2 regions of the Ruminococcus sp. SR1/5 genome follow, and region 1 is predicted to be linked to the other one. Evidence: riboswitches for the same ligand, from Rfam matches in the RefSeq annotation. Region 1 holds a riboswitch; the other holds the start of a gene.

Region 1 (12,202 bases):
TGTTCCAGTGAAGTTCCTTCAGAACATAAAAACTTTCAAGAAGGATTTCCTCCGGTGTTTTTTCAGGATCCATTATAAGATCCATAACCTTCCGGCGCACAAGAAAAAGCGGCTGTTCCTTTTCTTTTGGAGTTTCCGGAAAAGCGATTCTTTTCTTCTCCTTCCAGATGTCCAGGACAGCCGGGCAACAGGGCATCATGGTCGCTTCCTTATGATCCTGAAATTCATGGATCTCCCTTGGAAAAATCTGGCAGGTCTCTGAAAGCATCGAATCCCCATAAGCACTTACCAGATAGCACAGTCTGTTCTTTGCAAGAAAAGGACAATCGTGCTCTTCCGTCATCTTCATGATCCGGCTGCCGTCCTTTTTCATGGTATAGGCCTGCAGGCAGCTTCTGTGTCCGGGCACCTCTGACGGCGGCTGGATGGTTTTCCAGTTTCTGTAGGTTTCATCATCTATGTTGATCTTCCATTCCCTGCAGCAGCTGATGGTGCATTTGTCTGCAATACAGGTAAATTCGTCGTAATAATCAGGTTTTAATAATTCCATGTTTCCTCCATATTCTTTATTTTCCAGCTCCAATGTCTCCTGTTTGCAAAATGGACATGAGTTGACCTGTTTTATTTTCCCCGTAAACACAGAAAAGCGGAATTCTATCCGCTTTTTCTGATATTCTGTGTATTCGTTTTTATTCTGCAGTCTCTCCCAGAAGCTGCCTGTGAACTTTCCGCCTTACAAACCAGAAACAGGTCACCTGCATGATGATCGTAAGGATCCAGGATGCCGGGTAGGAAATAAACAGTACCTTCAATGATCTGTGTGCCGGGAAAATTCCGAATATCCACACGATCCGGAGTCCGACGGTTCCGATGATCGACAGGATCATGGGGACACCGGAGCGTCCCATTCCGCGCAGTGCTCCCGGAAACAGATCCATCTGTCCGCAAAGGAAATAGGTAACTGTGGTATAGACAAGAATCTCCATTCCGCATTGGATAACCTTAGGGTCTTCCGTATAGATCTTCAGAAGCTGCGGACCGAAAAAGTATGCACCACAGCCCATGGCAAAGGATACGACAAAGGACAGGATCATACAGTCAACAAGCACCCGGTCCATACGTTTCGGTTTTCGCACACCATAATTCTGACTGGTAAAGCTCATGCAGGCCTGGGTAACTGAATTTACAGACACATACAGAAATCCGAAGATATTGTTTGCTGCCGTATATCCTGCCATTGCAATGGAGCCAAAAGAATTTACAGAGGACTGGAGCAGCACATTGGAAAAATTGATCACTGTACTCTGGATTCCTGCTGGAAGCCCTACCTGAAAGATCTGTTTCAGATATTCCATATTTATGGACAGACTCGAAAAACGCAGCTGATAGCTTCCCTCTGTCTGATACAGGCATCGGAGAACAAGGATACAGGAGATCAGCTGAGAAATCACGGTTCCGATTCCGACACCTGCCACACTTAAATGACAAATAATCACAAAAAACAGGTTCAGAAGCGCATTGGCACAACCGGAAATGATCAAAAAGACCAACGGCCGCTTGGTATCTCCCACTGCACGCAGAATTGCTGCGCCATAGTTATACAGCATAAAAAACGGCATTCCCAGAAAATAGATACGCATATAAAGAGTAGAAAGATCGATCACATCCTCCGGCGTATCCATCAGCTCCAGGCAGATTCTGGCAAAGATTACTCCCAGAACTGCCATGATGATCCCGCTGATCAGAGCCAGCAGGATCGATGTATGTACTGTTTCTGACATTTCTTCATCCTTACCGGCAGCATAAAATCTGGCTGCCAGCACATTGGCACCAAGAGAAATCCCGATAAAAAGGTTGGTAAACACATTGATCAGTGCGGTAGTGGAGCCTACTGCCGCCAGCGCCTCACTTCCGCTGAAACGTCCCACTACCACGATATCCACTGCATTGAACATCAGCTGCAGGATACCGGACAGCATCAGCGGCAGTGAAAACGAAATCAGCTTGTCCATGATCGACCCATTGCACATATCGATCTCATACTTGTTTTTTTTCACGATTTCATCCCCCATAATCATACTTAGACAAAAATATTATAGCACCTTTCGTCAGAAAGCTACAATGAAATATTTTTATGGAGAATATACAGCGGCTGCATAAAATACGCAGCCGCACAGTAACGTGTGTTTATCATTTCACTATCTTTCCAGGAGTCCTGCATCACGAAGGTTTGCAAGAAGTGCATTAAAATCCTCTACAATATCATCTACCGTTGTTGCATTTCCAACAGCAGCTGCCGGGGTTACTGTTCCGGCAGGGCCAGTGGCTCCTGTTGCTCCTGTTGGACCTGCTGGACCGGTGGCTCCGATCGCACCAGCCGGACCTGTTACCCCCGTCGTTCCCGCTGGACCCGTGGCTCCTGTTGCTCCTGTTGCTCCTGTCGCTCCCATTGCTCCCGCTGGACCCGTGGCTCCCGTTGCTCCCGTCGGACCTGTTACTCCTGCCGGACCGGTGGCTCCTGTTGCTCCCGTCGGACCCGTGGCTCCCGTATATCCCTGTATTCCCGGTTCCCCCTGCGGTCCCTGAGGACCCATAGGACCCGGAACTCCCGGACAGCCTCTTGTTCCACATCTGTCACATCCACAGGAACTATGATTTCCATAACAGGACATACAGGACAAATCCTCATGACTGTCCTGCTGCATTTCCATTTCCTTACGTTTTCGATGCCTGAACAGCATTCTTCGATCACCTCATAGGAAAATAACTTTCCCTACAGTATATGACAACAGCTTTTACCTGTGCATAGGATCCCCGCAAGCTTGTACCCTGCCAGAAAAATATAATAAAGATATCTTTTCTTTTATGCCAGACCATATTTTTCCCAGAAATATTTCTGATCATACAATACTCCCGGATCTTCCGGCTTCAGTTCCATCGCTTTCTTATGAAAAAAAATGCCTGCTCCGGGCATCCCATTTTATCATAACAAACGCAAAGCTGCATATATGGCACAAACCCATGATACTCAGCCATAAAAAATCCACCCTTTTTCTTATCTGAAGGCACAGTGAGCGCCTGCCCGTACCAGTAGGCAGCCTGTCTGGGCAGCTCTCTTTCCAGAAAGATCTTACCGACCTCACAGCAGATTTCCGCCCTCGGCACATCCATAGTCAGACTGTACAGAAAAGCTTCCAGTGCGTACTTTTTTTCTCCCATTTTCCGGTAGCACTGTCCAAGTACAAAACAGGCATCGATCTTATTTTCCAGCCATCCGGACGGATTTTTCAGGAACTCCACCAACACAGCCTCTGTCTCCGGATAACGCTGATGATAATACAGTTCTCTCCCATAATAAAGCTGATGTCTGGGTTCCAGCGTTTCTCCTCCTGCCAGCATTTTTTCATAAATGCGAAGATTACGGTCCGGATCACCTTTTCCACATTTCCGGTGCCGGATCACCACATCCGAATAAATGATATTTCCCTCCGGAATCACAGTTTCATGAACTGCCCCATTCCATCTGAAATTTCTGGATGTTTTCATTATCCGCTCCCGAAAATAAGAAAATGTTGTTCTCCCGCTCTGGTCAAACCCTGCCGCATATTCCATCATTACAACATCTGTTCCGGGATCCAGAGTTTCTTTAAGACTCTTCAGTTTTTCCAGATTTTCTTCATCTAGGACATCATCCGCATCCAGCCACATCCAGTAATCGGTGCGGACTTTTTCCAGAAGAAAATTACGCGGAGCAGAAAAATCATCACACCAGGGAAAATCAAACACCTGCGACGTATACTGCTCCGCGATCTCTTTTGTTCTGTCTGAAGAACCGGTATCTGCGATCAGGATCGCATCCATCACCTGAGAAACCGGCTTCAAGATCCTCTCAAGAACTGCTTCTTCATTTTTTACGATCATACATAGACTGAGGGAAATCATATTTTAGGATCCTTCGGATTTTTATAATATTTATGCCGTTCCCGTCAGTCCTATGCCTTCTGTCAGTGTACAGCTTCTACTTTCGGATAAAGCTGAACTCATCCTCATATCACCAACTGTGGTATATCCTCTATATGTTCCGCAAGACGATCTGCTCCGTTCAGCTCCCCGCTCTCACCATATCCATACAGGCATCCTATAAATGGGCTTTTGCAGGCTCTGGCACATTCCAGATCCTGCCTCCTATCTCCGACCACCAGATAAGGGCCTGTATATTCCCGGATGATTTCCTGCACAATTTCTGTCTTTGGACGGAATCCATACGATTCGCAGTCATAAAAATGATCGAACCATCGTTCCATCCCAAATTCCTTCCAATGCGCCTCACGATAGGAAGCTTTACAGTTACTTAAGATCACAAGATGATATCCCCGGTTCTTCAAGGCTGTAAGCATCTCCTCTGCTCCCGGATACCACACTGCCTTATGCTTCCTGATCTGTCTGACCATCAGTTCTCCTACCATCCTGCTCGCCTGCTCTTTATAGCTCTGATCCAGCTCCGGCAAAAATGTATTCCACATCTCCTTACTGTTAAATCCCAGCCAGCCGGCAATTTCCGCCGAGCCTATCTCCCGTTCTTCTGCAGCCTTCTGTTCTGTCAGCCACTGATAGGTTTCGCGAAATGCCGGTTCATAGATTCCAAGGGTATGATGGATCGTTCCATCATAATCGAATATGATCGTTTTTGTCATCATTTATTTTCCTGTCTTTTAGAGTTGCTTCATCAGATTAACCATCTCGATCGCAGATAACGCACAGTCATAGCCTTTATTACCTGCTTTGCTTCCTGCACGCGCAATAGCCTGCTCGATATTCTCAGTCGTGATCACTCCGAATAAGACCGGGATCCCTGTTGCAAGTTCAACCTGTGCGATCCCCTTGGCAGATTCATTGCACACCAGATCATAATGTGAAGTATCTCCACGAATGACAGCTCCCACGCAGATAACTGCATCATATTTTCCGGACTGTGCCATTTTCTGTGCTGTAAGCGGAATCTCAAATGCTCCCGGCACCCATGCTGCAGTAATATTCTCTTCTTCTACTCCATGTCTTACCAGTCCGTCGACTGCCCCTCCCAATAATTTATTCACAATGATCTCATTGAATCTCGCTGCAACGATACCAACTTTCATTCCCTCCGGTGCTACTACTTTTCCTTCTACTAAATTGATCTGTCTCATTTTTTCTTCCTCCTGCTATTTGCTGTTTTTTATAAATTTATTTCCTTAAAAATATGACCCATCTTTTCCTGCTTCGTTTTCATATACTTCCGGTCATATTTTTGTACCGGAATCTCCAAAGGTACTCTCTCATTGATCTTCAGCCCGAATTCACCAAGCCCATAGACTTTATCCGGGTTATTGGTCAGTAATCTTAATGATTTCACACCAAGGTCTGACAGTATCTGTGCCCCAACCCAGTACTCTCTAAGATCCGGTGCAAACCCTAACTTCACATTAGCCTCCACGGTATCGTATCCCTGTTCCTGAAGCGCATAGGCTTTGATCTTATTGATCAGTCCGATCCCTCTGCCTTCCTGTCTCATATACAGAATGATCCCTCTGCCTTCCGCCTCTACCTGGCGCATCGCTGTCTGCAGCTGCAGGCCGCAGTCACATCTGAGCGATCCGAATGCATCTCCTGTCAGGCACTCCGAATGTACACGGCAAAGCACATCCTCTCCATCTCCTAGATCACCTTTTACCAGTGCCAGATGATGCTCTCCTGTAATGTCATTGATATAGCCATACATTTTAAAATCACCGTACTGCGTTGGGAGGTTTGCAGCTGCTTCCTCCTTTACATGCTTTTCATGTATTCTTATATAATCCTGCAGATCACGGATCGTAATAAATGTAAGGTTATGCTCTTTTGCCATTTCCCATAGCTGTGATGTACGCATCATAGTGCCATCTTCTTTCATAACTTCACAGCACACGCCGCATTCTTTCAGTCCGGCAAGTCTCATAAGATCTGTTGTTGCCTCCGTATGGCCATTTCGTACCAGAACCCCGCCTTTTCTGGAAATAAGCGGAAATACATGTCCCGGTCTTCTGAAATCCTCCGGTTTTGACTGATCATCCACACACTTCATAATGGTATAGGAGCGTTCTGCCGCAGAGATACCGGTGGTTGTATCTGCGTGATCCACTGCCACGGTAAATGCTGTACTGTGATTGTCCGTGTTCTCAGCAACCATCGGCGGAAAATTCAATCTCGCCGCAATTTCTGCACTCATCGGTGTACAGATAAGACCCTTTGCATAAGTCGCCATGAAATTAATATTTTCCCGGGTCGCAAACTCTGCCGCACATATCAGATCTCCCTCATTTTCTCTGTCCGGATCATCTGTGACCAGAATTATTTTTCCTTCCTTAAGATCCCTAAGTGCCTCTTCAATTGTGTTGTACTGATAATTTTGTGACATACTGTATATCCTCCTGTTCTAAAAGCCGAATTCTTCAAGAAACTCCATCGTAATTCCGGATTCTTTTTTCTCTTCTTCATTTTTTCTGATGCCAAGCAGTTTTTCTACATATTTTCCGATCACATCATTTTCCAGATTAACCAGATCCCCCGGCACCTTTTCCAAAAGGGTGGTTTCTTCTCCTGTATGTGGAATGACCGACACCTGAAAACCAGCTTCATCAACCCTTGCAACTGTCAGGCTGATTCCATCAATACAAACGGATCCTTTTTCCACGATCAGATGCAAGATCTGTGGCGATGTCTCAATTGATACCCAGATGGCATTTTCTTCCCGGAGCATGGAACGTATCACTCCAGTTCCATCAATATGACCGCTTACTATGTGTCCCCCGAACCTGCCATCTGCAGCCATTGCACGTTCCAGGTTTACCTGGCTTCCAGCTTTACAACTGCCAAGACTGCTTCTTCTGATCGTCTCTGCCATCACATCGGCAGTAAATCCGTCCGGCTGGATCGACGTAACTGTCAGACACACACCATTCACAGCAATACTGTCACCGATCCTTGTCCCTTCCAGGACTTTCCGGGCTTTCACTGCCAGGATCCCTGATTCTCCTGTCAGCTGTATATAACGGACTTTTCCTTTCTCTTCTACGATTCCTGTAAACATGATTCCTCCTGTTTTTTCTCACACACCTGACATCTTATCCGGATGTCCTCACCGATCTGGCAGATATCTGTATATTTCAGTTCTACTGCTTCAGACGGGAATTCAACTCCGATACCTTCTACCGGTGTCTTCCCGGCCACACCACCAAACAGCTTTGGTGCCACAAAAGCCTGTACTTCCTTTACAATTCCGGCTCGCAGGGCACTGTCATTTAACGTACCGCCTCCCTCCAGGAGGATGCTGTCAATACCCCTGTTTCCAAGATCTGTCATCAGCTTCTTAAGGTCTATCTGATCCTTTTCATCCGGACAGTAAATGGTCTCAACTCCCATGGTATGTAATATTTTTATTTTTCTTCTGTATTTTTCTGATCTGCATAAGCCACGATCGTCCGGTACTTTTCCGCACTTTTTACGATCTGACTGTCCGGCGGGATCCTGAGCTTACTGTCGCACACAATCCTGACAGGACTTTTCCAGCCTTCTACCCGGACGTTTAACATCGGATCATCTGCAAGCACAGTTCCAATACCTGCCATGATCCCCATGTACTGATGCCGCATATGCTGTACTTCTTTTCTTGCCGCTTCTCCGGTGATCCATTTTGATGCTCCTGTCTTCGTTGCGATCTTCCCATCCAGTGTCATGGCATACTTCATCACCACGTATGGGGTTTTCGTAGTAATATAATGGAAAAACACCGGATTCAGCTGATCACATTCTTCTCTCATAAAATCTTCAACTACTGTTACACCGGCTTCCCTTAACATCTGTACACCTTTTCCTGCCACTTTCGGATTCGGATCTCGGGAACCGATCACCACTTTTCTGATCTTCTGTTCAATGATCGTTTCCGTACATGGAGGTGTTTTTCCATGATGACAGCAAGGCTCCAGTGTAACATAAATCACCGCACCTTCTGCTGGTTCTGTAAGAGAAGCAATAGCATTACGTTCTGCGTGAAGTTCTCCATACTTTTTATGATAGCCTTCCCCGATGATCCTTCCGTCTTTTACGATCACTGCCCCTACCATCGGATTGGGATTCGTCCAGCCTTCTCCTTTTTTGGCCAGCTGAATCGCCCGAAGCATATATTCCTGATCCGTCATTTCTATTCCTTCTTTCTTATTCCTGTTCTTTGTCTGGTACGCTAAGGCTTTTAGACCTGTGCAATCGGATTCACAGACAAGTGAGTGGTATATTTATTTCAAAAACGATGTGCCAAATACAAAAAAGCCTGCAGAAATATCTGCAGGGTGGAATTGATCTGTTACATATGATCAATAAATGAATGTCTGATTATTTCCTACATAAAAAGCTCTGAAATGGATCACCATCTCAGAGCTCTGATACTACATTCATTCATACAAAAATCAACTGTACTATCATCTTCTTCCATCCAGACTATACTGTCGGCCCCGGAATCTCACCGGATCATACCTTTCGGCTCGCGGGCTCTACCGCCGGTAGGGAATCACACCCTGCCCTGAAGATATCTTTTTGTTTATTTTAATACTTTATCTGTTATTTGTAAAGCGGAATTTTTATTTTACTCATTCCATGCGGAATATTATCAGTGAACGGTAACGAAACTAATCACTAATCCGCATACTATACTCATCTTTTTTGTATATAACCAATTCAGGATTTTCACCGTCTTTCTCATATGTACATATCATAATAAAATCCATATTTGCCAGAATACCGAAGTATCTGTCCCCTCCGAATTCAGATTCCATTTGATTTCCCAGATAAGTTTTCTGGTCATCCAGAAATTTCACTTTTTGTCCATTTGGCAGTGCATATTCCAGATTTACATATTTACCTACAAGTGCATTCAGTCTGTCTACCCTTGGAAGTCCATCTATATGTAAATCATTTATTTCATTTATCAATTGCTTTTTTAAACTCTTCAAACTGCCCATTGTCACTAAGTTCCTCATACCTTTTCCAGTAATCTAACTTTGGAAGCATTTCTTTCAGATAAGTGCGTGCCTGTTCTTCGGTAAAGCTTTCATTTACCATATTCTTTACACAAACATCAATCAATTCATCCATATCATTATATGTGTATGTTCCATCTGCATAGCACCACTTACAATACTCCTCATTTAATGTGCCATCCTTATCACGTCCCAATATGGAATCATCATCAATTGGCATCCCGCAGCACTGGCAGATCAGCTTTCTCGGTTCTCCCAAAAGCGTATTGATCGAGACATCAAATTCTTTCGATAAGAGCTTAAGTGTATCAGTATTCGGAACGGTATCTCCATTTTCCCAGCGTGATACAGCCTGTCTCGTTACCATGATTTTATCTGCCAGCTCGTCCTGTGACATTCCTCTTTCCGTTCTAAGTTTTAAGATTACATTTTTTGTTTCCATAGCCGTCACCTCCATTATCCTATTATAAAGATAGATCCATGTTCTGAAAAGCAACTTCCTGTTACTATAGTCTATCCATATTTTATAATGTAGTATATGAAGTGGATAATATAAGAAAAACCCTTGAAAATACTGGATTTTCAAGGGTTTTATGGATCTTATTAAAGATCTGCAGATATCAGATTATTTACCCATCTGCTTTGCAACTTCCTCAGCGAAGTTCTCTTCTTTCTTCTCAAGACCATCGCCTGTCTCGTAGCGAACGAAGCCTTTGATCTGGATCTTAGCGCCGTTCTCTTTTGCTACCTGCTCTACGTATTTAGCAACGGACTGTTTTCCGTCCTCTGCTTTTACGTATGTCTGGTCAAGAAGGCAGATCTCTTTGAGCTCTTTCTTGATACGTCCTGTGATCATTCCCTCGATAACCTTAGCCGGTTTCTGGGACTCCTTCGGATCGTTCTGGATCTGAGCCATAAGGATCTCTTTCTCATGCTCGATATAGTCAGCGCTTACTTCCTTGTCGCTTGTGTACTGCGGTTTCAGAGCTGCGATCTGCATAGCTACGTTCTTAGCCATCTCTTTAACAGCATCGTTAACAACATCTGTCTCAACGTCTACAAGAACGCCGATCTTTCCACCCATATGAGTGTAGGAAGCGATGAATCCGTTCTGCTCCTCAACCTGAGCAAATCTACGGATGTTCATGTTCTCGCCGATTACTGCGATCTGAGCTGCAAGAGCCTCTTTTACAGTCTTAGTTGTATCAAGTGCCCATGCCTCAGCAAGGAAAGCATCGATATCAGCTGCTGTTGTGTTAAGTGCCTGTGCTGCAACATCTGCAACATAGCTCTGGAATTTCTCGTTCTTTGCAACGAAGTCTGTCTCAGCATTAACCTCAACAACGACTGCTTTCTTTCCATCCTCTGTTACCAGAGTTTTGCAAAGACCCTCTGCTGCGATACGGCTTGCTTTCTTCTGTGCTGTAGCAAGACCCTTCTCACGCAGGAACTCAACTGCTTTATCCATATCGCCTTCTGTAGCTGTAAGAGCTTTCTTACAATCCATCATTCCGGCGCCGGTCATCTCTCTTAACTCTTTTACCTGTGCTGCTGTAATAGCCATTGTTCGTTTCCTCCTGAAATATTCTGTTTATACGAATTATTCCTCTGTAGCTGCAAACTCCTCAGACTCAGCCTCGATCTCGCCATCTGCCTCAGCAGTTCCCTGCTTAGCCTCGATAACAGCGTCAGCCATCTTGGAAACGATGAGTTTTACTGCACGGATAGCATCGTCATTTCCCGGGATCACATAGTCAAGCTCTTCCGGATCACAGTTAGTATCGCAGATACCGATAAGCGGGATTCCAAGTGTATGAGCCTCCTGTACGCAGATTCTCTCTTTCTTAGGATCTACGATAAAGATAGCATCCGGGATTCTCTTCATCTCTTTGATTCCGCCAAGGTTCTTCTGAAGCTTAACAAGCTCTTTGCGAAGCTCGATAACTTCTTTCTTAGGAAGTACGTCGAATGTTCCGTCAGCTTCCATTGTCTCGATCTCTTTCAGTCTTGCGATACGGCTCTGGATTGTCTTGAAGTTTGTAAGCATACCACCAAGCCATCTCTCATTTACGAAGAACTCTCCACAACGCTCTGCCTCTGTACGGATAGCATCCTGAGCCTGTTTCTTAGTTCCTACGAAAAGGATGTGTCCACCGTTGGCAACGATATCTGCTACTGCATTGTAAGCATCGTCAACCATTCCTACAGACTGCTGAAGATCGATGATATAGATACCATTTCTCTCTGTGTAGATGTACGGAGCCATTTTAGGGTTCCATCTTCTTGTCTGATGTCCGAAATGAACACCTGCCTCTAAAAGCTGCTTCATTGAAATAACGCTCATGTCTTTTCTCCTTTTTGGTTAAATTCTTCCGCACAGGTCGCCTTCTCTCTGGACCCATCCTCACACCGTAGGGCACCATCCTTATAGAATCGCCGTGCGTGCTTATTTTTGCAACTTCTGAATTATAGCATAGAAAATCCCCTTATGTAAAGGGGATTTTTCCAATTTTTTCTGTTTTTCAGCGGTTTCCGGCAGACTTCAGAAGCTCCAGCTCTTTTCGGTGAGCGAACGATATTTTCCTGTCGGAAGATCTGAAGGAAGCGCCAGCGGCCCCATGGATAGTCTTTTCAAATAAGTTACTTTTTTCCCAGTGCCTCCATCATCCGTTTTACCTGATGGAATTTTCCCTCGTGGATGGTAAGTCGGATCTCAGATTCCCAGTTCTTACCGGCTTCTGCAGATTCTGTGCCGGACTCCCAGGTAGAAAGGATCTCCAGCCTTGCCGGTCGTGTGAGATCTTTTTCCCCGATATCCACGCCTTCTGCCAGCTTCACGACATCTTCTTCTGTCACTTTCCCGGATACTTTTGCATAGTAGGTCTTATCCACATGCTTTTTCGGAGAAAGAAGCTCGTGTGCCAGAGGACCGTCATCTGTGATCAGAAGAAAGCCTTCTGTATCTTTATCCAAGCGTCCCACCGGAAAAAGACCCTTTCTTCTGTCTTTCTCTTCAATGTAGTCGAGAACCGTTTTATCTCTGAAGTCCTCCGTTGCGCTGACACAGCCTGCCGGCTTGTTAAAAAGATAGTATACATATTCCGGTGCAGCATGGAGCTCCTGCCCGTTCATAACCACCTGATCTTCTTCTGTTA
Region 2 (12,202 bases), 1.7 Mb from region 1:
TCCTTTCGGATAACAAAGGCGGAATGTTCCGTGGTACCACTTTGTATTATCGTATTTATTGCTAAACGCGACCACTTATTACTGTCATATCAAACAGCCTCTTCTGTAACGTGAAGACTACGTCCCTGCTTACTTAACCTTTTTATTCAGCGGGATGCTCCCAGGTGATATCACAAAATACCTTCTGCCGCTTCTCACCAGCTGCGGCTCTCTGTGATCCGGTCTGCTTCTTGTGATCTGTCCTGTTCCATGCATTTCTCTTTTTTATTTATCTAATGTTTTACTCCTTTTTTATAAAAATTCAACAAATAATTTATATATATTTTACAAATTTGCATATGTTTTTTATGCATTTTTTAGGTAAAAGCCCAAACACGGCGTATGTAACGAAGCCAGATCTGATCCCAGCTCTGCTTTACGATCCGTTTTCCGTCACATACGCCGCATTATCCATTATTCAGAAAATGTATATCTTACCATGTATCCTTTTCCGTCACCGGTTACAATCACGACTCCGCCATCGGGATTCTCGATCTTATCAATGATCGGAAATCTTCCTTTTTCTTTTACGAAAGCTTCCGGACTCTCGATCTTTGCTTCAACGATCTCCTGCTGAGAATGACGATCGCCACCGCAGGGATTAATGGTTTCAATAATGATCTCATATTCCTTCATACCCTTCACCTCTTTCATTTAATGCAGTTTTTCAGTTCTTATACTTACATTTTATCGTAAAAATCCCGATCATGCAAAATGCGTTCTGCACAAATTTTCAGAGGATTTATTGGTATTTTTCACTACATTCAGACTTTTTCTGTTTCCGGATGTTATCTTCCTCAAAGAAGGCTTTTTTATTCTACAAAGTGGATCCTGCTTTTATCAAAACGATCCTGCTGCATTCTGCTCTCTGCCGGGTACCCCAGGGCAAAAAGAGAAAATACCTCCACATTCTCCGGAAGCTTCAGAATATCATGGACCAGCGCCATACGATCCTTAAGCGGTGCAATTCCGATCCACACGCCGCCAAGTCCCAGTGCATCCGTTTCCAGCCAGATATTCTCCTGTGCGATAGACATATCGATCTGTGCCATATCCTGAACAGGCAATCCCTCTTTCCGATATACCGGAACGATCACAACCGGTGCACCTGCTGCACATCCGGAATAGGGAGTGGCTTTGGAAAGCTCCAGGATCTTCTCCTTATCTGTCACAACATAAAATTCCCACGGCTGCTGATTACATGCGCTTGGCGCCTGCATACCTGCTTTCAGGATCTGAAGGATCTTTTCCTTCTCTACGGGTTTATCTTCATATTTACGGATACTTACTCTGTGAAAAATATTCTCCATGCTATTTTCTCCTCGTCATACTCATATCACTTGTTACAGTTCATACTCATCATACAGCTTCTGACGCCATTTTACATCCGTCATCACACGCTGCACTTCATCCGACCGTCCATCCAAAAACAAACGATTGATCACTCCCACCGGTATATACAAATTATACCACATCATCAAAACATAAAAACCCCATAAAACGTATTTTTACAAACTCTACAGGAACTTAAAATGGAAAACGCTCCAGAATACGAAGCTTTCAGAATGTCCATACAGACAAGAATCCTATAAGATATAATAACCATACCACACATCAATAAACAAATCACTCAAAACTGTTCCAAAAATTCTCCCATAATCTGACACCGCCACCATCTGAAAACTCCCGGACAGCCAAACATCCGGGAGTTTTTCTTATATCACTTATAATCTTCAGAAATTATTTCTCCTGCACATTGATGATAACCTTCATGGTTGTCTCACGGTTCTCATCAATATACTGATAAGCCTTCAGATAATCTGCGAACTTAAATGTCTTTGAGATCAGCGGCTTTAAATGAACCTTTCCCGCATTTACAAGATCAATGGCATCTACATAATCATCATGACGGTACATCATAGTACTCTTGATATCCAGCTCGTGGTCATTGGCAACAGCAAGGTCAACGGTTGCCATATCTGCAAATACCGCTACCAGTACGATCACGCTGCCTTTTCTCGCATACTGGATGGCCTGTCCCATGGTGATGTTATTTCCGGCACAGTCATAGATCACATCTGCCTTATCCGGACCAAATGCCTCTACCAGTGCCTCTCCGAAATTTTTCTCCTTCGTGTTTACACAGATATCAATGCCGCACTCTTTTGCTTTTGCAAGACGAAGGTCACTGACATCCGTGATCATAACCCTGGCTGCCCCCATTCCTTTGGCTGTCTGCGCAACAAGATTTCCGATGGGACCTGCACCGATCACTGTGATGTTCATCCCTTTTACATCGCCCATCTGCTTCACGGCATGGACTGCAACTGCCAGCGGCTCGATCATTGCACCTTCCTCGTAAGACATCTCCTCCGGGATCGGTGTTACCTTAGATGCATCTACTGCAAAGAATTCAGAAGCTGTTCCTGTTGTCTGGAAGCCCATAACCTTCAGTTCCTCGCAGAGATTATATTTTCCATGGCGGCACGGATAGCAATGTCCGCAGTATACCTGAGGCTCGATGGTTACTTTCTGGCCAACCTTAAAACCTGTCACATTCTTTCCAAGCCCCGTGATCTCACCGGATACTTCATGTCCCTGTGTTACCGGATATTTTGTAAAAGGATGCTTACCGTGATATACGTGGATATCTGATCCGCAGATACCAATGTTCATGATCTTAACCAGAACCTGGTCATCTCCCACTTCCGGAACCGGAACCTCTCTGAAAATAATCTCTCCGGGATTTGTCATTACCTGTTGAAGCATCTTATTCTCCTCCTCTAATTTCTTTCTATTGCATATCATCTTTTATTAATTATTTTATTAAAGTAATTACATTATTATTCTTTTCTTCTGATCTGTCAAGATAGTTTTCTATGATTCTGCTTATTGAACAAGTTTGCAGCTTTGTTTTTATGCACATTCCATAATTATCGGTAAACGGAATAGTCAAGCGAATATTCGCAATACGCTTCGCTACTTGCTCATGACCGAATAACTCCTTCGCGGTTTATCGGTTAAAAAACAAAGCCTGCGGATTCAGCATTTCTGTAATCATATGCTGAATCCACAGGCTCCTTATACGCTTTAATAAATAATTTTATAGAAGTATGATATTCCTTTCCGGCAGGTTTGTAAAGGCTTTTATCAATACCAGCGTGTCATCGGCAGATCATTATTCACACCCTTGGTCATAAGAATCTGGTGAAGATCGATAATTCCGTTGTGGAAGGTTGCCGCACATGCTGACAGGTACAGATCCCACATACGCAGGAACTCTTCGTCAAACATAGTCTTTTCTTTTTCAATATTGTCCCGGAAATTCTTTTCCCAGTGAAGCAATGTCTTATTGTAATGCAGACGGAGATTTTCGATATCCAGGGTATGGAAATTGTCCTCTGCCATATGGTTCAGGATCTCACGTAAGCTCGGAACAGTTCCGCCCGGGAAAATATATTTCTTGACCCACGGGTCACCCGGATGCTCCTTCAGAGCACTGATAAAGTGAAGCAGAAACAGTCCGCCCGGCTTCAGAACCTTTTCCACACAATCAAGAAACAGCTGATAATTATCACGTCCAACATGCTCCAGCATACCGACACTGACAACACGGTCAAACTGATACTCCTTCTTCGGCAGATCACGGTAATCCATCAGCTCTACCGTAAGATAATCTTCCAGCCCCTGATCCTTAATCCGTCTCTGAAATTCTGCATACTGTTCATGACTTAAGGTGATACCGGTACCATGAACCTTATATTTCTTAGCTGCCTCGATCAGCAGAAAACCCCAGCCGCAGCCGATATCCAAAAGACTCATACCCTCTTCCAGATGTAATTTTTTAAGGATATAATCAACTTTATTTACCTGTGCCTGATACAACGTATCATCCTCATGGATAAAATACCCGCAGGAATAACTCATAGTCTCATCCAGCCAAAGTTTATAAAAGTCATTTCCAATATCATAATGGCTGGTCACTTCCTTTTCCTGGTTCTTCTTTGATGTTGAACTGAACATGATTTTTTTCAGAGCAGATTCATTGGTAGAAAATTTCCCCATCTGACCTAGAAAATGATCCAGCGCTTCATAAAGATTTCCCTCGATATCCAGATCCCCACGCATATACGCCTCACCCAGTGCAAGGGATGTGCTCTTCATCAGATCCGCCAGAGGAATCGCTTTCTTAAAATTCACCGTAAATGTAGGTTCACCCTCTCCGATGTGATACTCGGAATTCTTGAACTTTACCAGAAATGGATAATCTGTAAAGCGTTCAAGGAACTGTACCATTGCTTTCTCTTCCGTCTTCTCCTGTAATGTCTCAAACATAATAGTCTACCTCCTTTAACACAGCACTATGATACACCCGGAGGAAGGCTTTATGTCAAGGGAGATATACAACAAAATTTTATCAATAAAATGAGAATATTTGGTAAAACTCTTCCTTATAATTATTTATAGTTATCCAAATTAACTCGATATTTAAAGTCCACATTTAACCCAGCCCTCAAAAGCACTGACATTTTCAAAACATAATCGTCAATTATATATCATTTCCCGATAATCATCTTTGTATTTTACGCATTTTTTATTGCTTTATATATAATTCAGACTTATAATAAAAGATACAAAAAAAGAGCGAAAACCATATAAAAATCCAACACTGGAGGGAACCTTATGAACGAAGAACTTTTTAATGAAGCATCAAAATCCAACATCCTGTCAAAACAACTGGTCGATCAACTTCAGGAAAGCATGACCTACAGCAGCATCTCCTTCATCAATTGGACCATCGAAGTCCTCAAGCTCCTGAAAGCCCGCATCGAACGCGGCGACAAGATCAAAGATGAGACCACCGGCGTGATCTACGATTTCTACACCTTCCGCCAATTTGTAGAAACCAACTTCTCCACCTACATCACCGGCCAGGTCTTCAACACCTCCATCCGGTCCCAGAAAGTCTACTTCACCCTGGAAGCCTGCCCAGGCGGCTACAACCTCCTCATGGCAGACTCCGGCAACGAAAAAACCTACCGCTGGATCTCCAGCTTAAGCAAACGCTTCTCCCTGGTAGAAATGATCGCCACCGGAATCGTCTACGTCAAAGACAACCGTACCGACACCTACCAGCCATTTATCTCCGAAAACGGCAAATACTGCAAATACAACAAAGACCTGGGAAAACTCATAGAACTCTGATCAAAACGGGGAATCCGCAACCGCAGATTCCCCGTTTTTCTCATCCATCCAGTGCAGCGCCGATGACCCATTCCCCTCTTCAAGCCACAGGGAATCTCAGCCTTTCCTCCCAGCCATCCAGCGCAGCGCCGATGGCTCATCCAACTCCCGTCATGCCACAAGGAATCTCAGCCTTTCCTCCCAGCCGTCCAGCGCAGCGCTGACGGCTCATCCAACTCCCGTCATACCACCCCACTAGCAACACTCCCCACGAGATTTAACACGTCTCACGGCCAACGCACAGCCAGTGAGGGGCTTCTTTCCAGGCTGACTCTGCAGGAGGGGAGCTGCTTCTTAGGTGGCGGAAATCTGCGTTGCTTCAAAAAATCTCGCTGTTTGAGCGGCTTCAGACGCGAGTTCGAGATTTTTTGAAGCGCTTTTAGCAGAATTCCGGCACCTTAGAAGCCAGCCCCCGACGAAGCCCCAGCCTGGAAAGAAGCCCCTCACTGGCGTCCCCTTCCGCCATATAACTACCTCCGTTTAAATCTCCCCAAGAAATCCAAACACCTCCTCATCCTCAAGAAAATGCATCAGCATATAAGCACACATGATCGCAACCCTCTCCTCCTTCAGTATCCTCCTGACCTCATCCCGGTCCGCGATCACAACCTCGATCTCCTCACTATCCTCCTGAGCAGCCTTACTAACCTCACCACTGGCATACCCATAAACCGTAGCACAGGATTCATCCGTCATCCCAATCGTCGTAAAATAAGGCTTCTCAAAAGCCTCCGCAACCTTGATCGGCTCCAGCTTCAACCCGGTCTCCTCAAACATCTCCCGCACAGCACCCTCATGGAAATCCTCCCCAGGCTCCACAAGCCCCGCCGGAAACTCATAAATATACCCGCCGATCGTATACCGATACTGACGGATCAGCACAACCTTATCCCGCTTCTCTCCATAAACACTGTAAATGATCACCCCATCCGGATGATTCTCCCCTGTAGAAAGCTTCATATCCTCCACACTCTTCGCCCTGGAGGCCACAAAATAAGAAACCGGCGTATCATGTACACTGGTCGCATCCACTCCATAAAGATTCACGAACTTATTATCTGTAAGTTTTTTCACACTGTTGATCTTACCCATCTGAAAAGCTCCTTCCCGAAAATTTTTCTAAAAACATTTTATCCCATCCAAAACCAAAGGTCAATTTTTTATACTTACACTCCCTTCACAATAGTGCTATAATAAATACCCTGCTATAAAATTAAAAATCCACTTATCACATTACCAAACAGCTACTGTAGACAAGAAAGAAGGAAAAAACATTGAAAAACCAGACCAATGCTGCCCAGGCCGAAAACCCTCTGGGAACCGCCCCTGTAGGCAGCCTGATCACCAAATTCGCCATTCCCGCCATCATCAGCATGCTGGTCAGCGCTCTGTACAATATCGTTGACCAGATCTTTATCGGACAGGGCGTAGGAATGCTTGGAAACGCCGCCACAAACATCGCATTTCCCGTAACCATTATCTCTACTGCTGCTGCATTGCTCCTGGGAATCGGCAGTGCCTCCAATTACAACCTGGAAATGGGCGCAGGAAACGAAAAAAAAGCCAGCTCCATCGCAGGAACCGGACTCTCCTCGCTGATAATCTCCGGTACGATACTCTCTGTCATCGTCCTTCTGTTCCTGAAGCCACTTCTTCATTTTTTCGGCGGAACACCGGACGTCATGCCCTATGCCATTGATTACATGGGGATCACCGCCATTGGACTTCCCTTTTATGTTTTAAGCACAGGCGGCAACCACCTGATCCGAGCAGACAGGAGTCCTACCTATTCCATGACCTGCATCCTGGCCGGTGCCGCCATCAACACCATCCTGGACCCGCTTTTCATCTTTGGATTCGGCTGGGGCATCAAAGGTGCAGCCTGGGCAACCGTGATCGGCCAGATCGTATCCGGACTTCTGATCATCTTTTATTTTTCCAGACTCCGGAAAATGTACCTGGACCACTCCATGCTGATTCCTAAGGCACGCAATCTGTCTGCCATTTTTTCTCTGGGAATGGCATCCTGCATCAATCAGGTTGCCATTGCTGCAGTGCAGATCGTCATGAACAATACACTTCGCCATTACGGAGCACTCTCCGCTTACGGAAGTGATATTCCGATCGCCTGTGCAGGGATCATTTCCAAAGTCAATCAGGTATTTATGGCCATCTGCATCGGAATCTCCCAGGGCTCCCAGCCCATCTGGGGATTTAACTACGGTGCCGAAAAATACAGCCGTGTACGCCAGACATACCGCTATTCCGTAACCTTATGTACTGTGATCGCAACCATATTTTTTATCTGCTTCCAGTTCTTCCCGCATCAGATCGTAGGCATCTTCGGAAACGGCAGCGACCTGTACTTTCATTTTGCAGAAAAATATCTCCGCATCTTCATGCTGATGACCTTTGCCAACGGGATCCAGCCTATGTCCGCCGGCTTTTTTACCTCCATTGGAAAAGCCAGGCTTGGTGTGATCATGTCCCTCACAAGGCAGGTGCTCTTCCTGCTGCCGCTGATCGTCATCTTCCCGGTCTTCTTCGGAATCGATGGCGTCATGTACGCAGGACCAATTGCAGATACCTCTGCATTTGTGCTGGCCGTTGTTTTTGCCAGACGTGAGCTTGGAGTCATGAAAGCTGCAGAACAAAACGCCTGACATAAAAAATGCCATGTAATTTACTGCCCATCGGCAATATATTACATGGCATTTCTCACATTCTCAGATATTTATCTGAAACCACCAATTTCTGATCTTTTCTTCATCCTCCGGCAGCTGCTTATGATCAGTCACCCTTCAGTACAACACGGATCTTCTTATAAATTACAAATACGATCAGAGATGTCAGTGCATATTTAAAGATATTAAACGGAGCAATGATCAGCAGTGCAAAGGTAAGCAATCCGTTTACGGAGCTGTGTACTGCGCTTCCCATCTGGATAAAGGTCTCGATTGGCATTCCAAACGCCTTACCGTAAGCTGGAAGCAGCACAAAGGCATTGACAAAGCATGCAAGGATCGCTGTCAGAACTGTTCCCACTGCCATACCTGCAACTGCATGTACTCTGCTCTTTTTGTGACGGAAACGATAGATCAGACCGGCCGGTACCACATAGGCACATCCAAACAGAAAGTTGGCAACATCACCAACACCGGCAGTCATGGTTCCCTTCGTCACAAGATGTACGAGAATCTTCACAAGTTCGATCAGGATACCTGCCACAGGTCCCATAGCGAAGGTTCCTACCATAACCGGTACCTCGGAAAAATCAAGCTGATAAAAAGACGGTGCAAGAAACGGGATCGGAAACTCAAGATTCATTAATACTCCTGCCACAGCACCAAGCATGGCTACCTGCGCGATGGTCCTTGTTCTGCTTCTTTCCACGGCATTTCCTCTCTGTAATATCTGTTCACTCATAACTCTCTCTCCTTCTTCAGAAATATTCAAAGAAAATTTCCACAAGAAATCTTTATGCGAAAAAAATTTCTATTTCTTCACATAAAAAGCCCCGGGAGCTTCTTCCCGGGGCACTGAGCACGTTCTTTAAATACTGCGCGTTCTTCTCTCATCCAGACTTTACTGTCGGTTCCGGAATTTCACCAGATCAGCCGCCAAAGCGGGTCGCGGACTATACCGCCGGTAGGGAATCACACCCTGCCCCGAAGAAATTTTCTTTTTTATGAGTTCATTATAACGCGCTCTTTTTATAATTACAAGGCTTAATTCTGTCACAGAAGCATTCTGCTCCATTTATATAAATCTAAGATCCACTCCTTTATGATCAAACCCAGATTTTCTTTACCGTACTCCAGCTACTGTAAAGAACCTTTTTTCCGACTCTTTTATATGACCGGATGCGGACATAATAGGTCTTTTTGTTTTTCAGTCCTGATATCTTATATCTGGTCGCAGACTGTTTTCCAACTGTGACCGTTTTTCTTTCTTTTGTAAATCTGCTGTCTGCTGCATACTGGATCTGATAGCCGGTTGCCTGTATATTTTTTTCCAGCTTGCAGTAAAGGATCTGTTTGCTTTTTTCAGTCCTGTCAGCAGAGTTTTTGGAGGCAGGATCTTAAAGGTAAGCGTTTTGTTGATACGACTGTATTTTCCGATTCCTCTGACCTGCACAGTTCCAATTCCGGAATTTTTATTATTTTTGTAATACAGCTTATAAGCACTCGCCCCGATCTTCTTTCCATTTACAGTTACGGTTACTGATGGCCGGATGGTTTTTCCCGTATAAGTGTAAGAGGTTCTGTTTAGCTTAACATTGCTGACAAACTTTTCTGTCTTTTTTATGATCTTGAAATGAATGGTTGCGGTACCTTTATAATAACCGGTACCATAAATGGTTACCGTTGCAACACCCGGATACTGATTATCCTCGTAGTACATATAATAATCTTCGCCGGCTTTCAATCCGGGGATTACGATGGCAGGTGTGAGTTCTTTTCCTGTATATGTCTGATCAGCTATTGGATCCGCAGCCGGTAGTTTTCCGTAAATAGTAAAATATAATGTTTCCGATCCTTTATAATTGCCGATTCCCGTGAGCTCTGCACGAGCTTCACCAGGCTTTTCATTATTAACATAGGTTACCGTATAATCTTTTCCCTGTACCAGTCCGTCAATTACCACTTCCGGTTCCACTTTTTTCCTTTAAAGGTGGTTTCCAGGTATGTTTCATTATTTTCCGCAAAATAGCACACATACATTCCATTTTCATCTGGCGTAATCTTGAAACTCCGCTCTACTGTACCGCAGAAAATATCTTTTCCCGTGATCTTTACAGTCGCAGTTCCTGCATTGATGTTATTTTCATAAGTTACTTCATAATCGAAGCCCTGCTCAAGTTCCGGTGCGGATTCACTGGATTCTATTTCGGGTTCATGGCTTTTTCCATTATATTCATAGTCTGAAGTGATCTGTTCAAACCATTCATTCTGAAGCGGTATCCGGTTGTCTGCTGACAGCTCCACAAACGTGCAGCCACGGTCCTCTGCGTATTTCTGAAGTGTGGAATCCTTTTTTCCCGCGATCAGTGCTGAATCCCTGAACGCATCATCCGCCCAGACAGTATCTGTGCTCAGTACTCTTATCCTGCACCCGGAAGACAGACGAAGTCCATTTTTCCCAACTGATTTTACAGATGCGGGAATTATAATATCACGGATCCCTGAACTGCTCTGGAATGCATATTCACCGATTTCTTCCAAGCCTTCGTTCAGGACAGCTTTCGTAAGCGACGAACAGTTTCCGAAAGCACCTTCTCCAAGGCTTCTGACACTTCCCGGTACTGTTATGGAAGAAACATTTACACAGTAATAAAAAGCATAGTCTCCCACGCTTACAGTTCCATCCGGGATCTGGTAATCTCCGGAACGTCCGGACGGAAACACGATCAGTTTTGTGCCATCCTTGCTGAATACCACTCCGTCTTTTTCAGAAAAATACGGATTTTCCGGATCTACTTTAATTTCTGTCAGACTGGACTCAGACAAGCCCTCCACAAAAGCAGCCAGCCCTATAGATGACACATTTGGGGGAATCGTAACAGATTTCAATTTCTCACAGTTGTAAAAAGCATTCTTTTCGATGGTTGTAAGCGAATCCGGCAAAGTAACAGACTCTATATCAGAAGCCTGGGTGCAATACTGGAAGGTACTGTTTCCAAGAACCGTTACTTTTCTTCCGTCAATAGTATCCGGAACTACGATATTTGTATCCGTTCCTTCATACTGATACAGCCTGAGTGTTCCATCATTCAGAATCTTATAAGAATAGTCATAGTCCATTTTGGACAATTCATAATGTCTGGGGGCATTTCCCGTATATCCGCAGTCAACCAGATATCTTTCTCCGTCAATTATGACTACAGAGTTCCTGTGACCGCTTCCCGCCCCCGGATCATTTGCCGCATACCTTGCATACACGGTCAGTCCCAGTTTTTCGCACATATAGTTCACTGCGCTGGTATTGGCCCAGCAGTCTCCGCCGCCATCCAGCATCAGGCCTGTATAACCGGAATGATACTGACTGTAATTGAAGTTGTTGGCAAGCCATCTGGCGATCGTCTCAACCTTTTTATAATCGGACATTTCCGCAGTAATATTTTCTTTGAGGAATGTATCCATTTTTTGTTCTGCGTAATACTCCGCATAATCTTTGAGTATGAATTTATAATAAACGGTACTGTTTCCATCCTGTACAGAGATCAGGGTCTCTCCAAACATGTATTCCCACTGGCTCTTTACGTCATTTCCGTTTTTGTCTACATAGGTTACATACTGCATTTTAGGAGTAACAAGACCGGTTTCGCTGACTTTCGCAGTATAACCGGAAACAACCGTATATACCGGATTTTTGCCGGATGTCTGGATCTGATAAGATGTCTGCATGGTATCCGGCATGGAGATCACACTGCTGTAGGTATCATTCATCGCATACAGATATATTTCTGTGCTCTCTACATCTGTTTCTTTTTCGGAAGTGCCTGCTGCCGGAATATCATCTGTGAATATATCTTCCTGCTGCTCCTGGTTTTCTCCGTCACCAAAAATTTCTTCCGGTGCCGCAGCCTCCTCTGTATCCTCTGTTCCTTCTGCTTTTCTGATGACCGCCGAAGGTTCTTCCAGAATTAATCCTTCATCAGAATCCTGTTGTATTTCCTCACTCTCTGAGCTTTCAGCTTCATCCGTTTCCGTTCCGATATCTGATCCCGGAAACTCTTCTTCTGTAATCTGATCTGTGCTCACGGCAGTATCTTCTTCCGTGATCTGATCTGTGTTTACGGTATTTTCTGATTCCTCAGAATTCCCGTCATCTGTAAAAGTATCAATGGTGTCTGTCATATCCGTCTGTGCATCTGTAAAATCTTCGGCCGCCACCGGTCCACATGGAACAACAGACA

Evidence for each region. Region 1 has a riboswitch for FMN ahead of ribD (bifunctional diaminohydroxyphosphoribosylaminopyrimidine deaminase/5-amino-6-(5-phosphoribosylamino)uracil reductase RibD). Riboswitches for the same ligand answer to the same signal wherever they lie in the genome.
Region 2: linked by a shared signal. The riboswitch ahead of CK1_RS10505 (ECF transporter S component) and the one ahead of ribD (bifunctional diaminohydroxyphosphoribosylaminopyrimidine deaminase/5-amino-6-(5-phosphoribosylamino)uracil reductase RibD) in region 1 are both predicted to bind FMN.

Annotation. Positions count from the first base shown of each region.
Region 1 covers NC_021014.1:416,041-428,242, reverse strand. Annotated here, with positions in the region: gene fliB (flagellin lysine-N-methylase) at 1-550, opposite strand, end outside; gene CK1_RS02160 (MATE family efflux transporter) at 690-2,057, opposite strand; gene CK1_RS02155 (collagen-like domain-containing protein) at 2,199-2,741, opposite strand; gene CK1_RS02150 (tetratricopeptide repeat-containing glycosyltransferase family 2 protein) at 2,929-3,942, opposite strand; gene CK1_RS02145 (HAD family hydrolase) at 4,047-4,697, opposite strand; gene ribH (6,7-dimethyl-8-ribityllumazine synthase) at 4,713-5,177, opposite strand; gene CK1_RS02135 (bifunctional 3,4-dihydroxy-2-butanone-4-phosphate synthase/GTP cyclohydrolase II) at 5,216-6,433, opposite strand; gene ribE (riboflavin synthase) at 6,452-7,105, opposite strand; partial or broken gene ribD (bifunctional diaminohydroxyphosphoribosylaminopyrimidine deaminase/5-amino-6-(5-phosphoribosylamino)uracil reductase RibD) at 7,087-8,213, opposite strand; FMN riboswitch at 8,488-8,602, opposite strand; gene CK1_RS02120 (hypothetical protein) at 8,697-9,029, opposite strand; gene CK1_RS02115 (zinc ribbon domain-containing protein) at 8,989-9,489, opposite strand; gene tsf (translation elongation factor Ts) at 9,673-10,611, opposite strand; gene rpsB (30S ribosomal protein S2) at 10,648-11,391, opposite strand; partial or broken gene CK1_RS02100 (pseudouridine synthase) at 11,590-12,202, opposite strand, start outside.
Region 2 covers NC_021014.1:2,074,449-2,086,650, forward strand. Annotated here, with positions in the region: gene CK1_RS10470 (hypothetical protein) at 454-675, opposite strand; gene CK1_RS10475 (nitroreductase family protein) at 852-1,349, opposite strand; gene CK1_RS10480 (zinc-dependent alcohol dehydrogenase) at 1,780-2,808, opposite strand; gene CK1_RS10485 (SAM-dependent methyltransferase) at 3,190-4,374, opposite strand; gene CK1_RS10490 (hypothetical protein) at 4,723-5,244, shown strand; gene CK1_RS10495 (NUDIX hydrolase) at 5,764-6,375, opposite strand; gene CK1_RS10500 (MATE family efflux transporter) at 6,558-7,946, shown strand; gene CK1_RS10505 (ECF transporter S component) at 8,074-8,709, opposite strand; FMN riboswitch at 8,846-8,963, opposite strand; gene CK1_RS18335 (fibronectin type III domain-containing protein) at 9,074-9,268, opposite strand; gene CK1_RS10510 (hypothetical protein) at 9,175-9,942, opposite strand; gene CK1_RS10515 (leucine-rich repeat protein) at 9,924-12,202, opposite strand, start outside.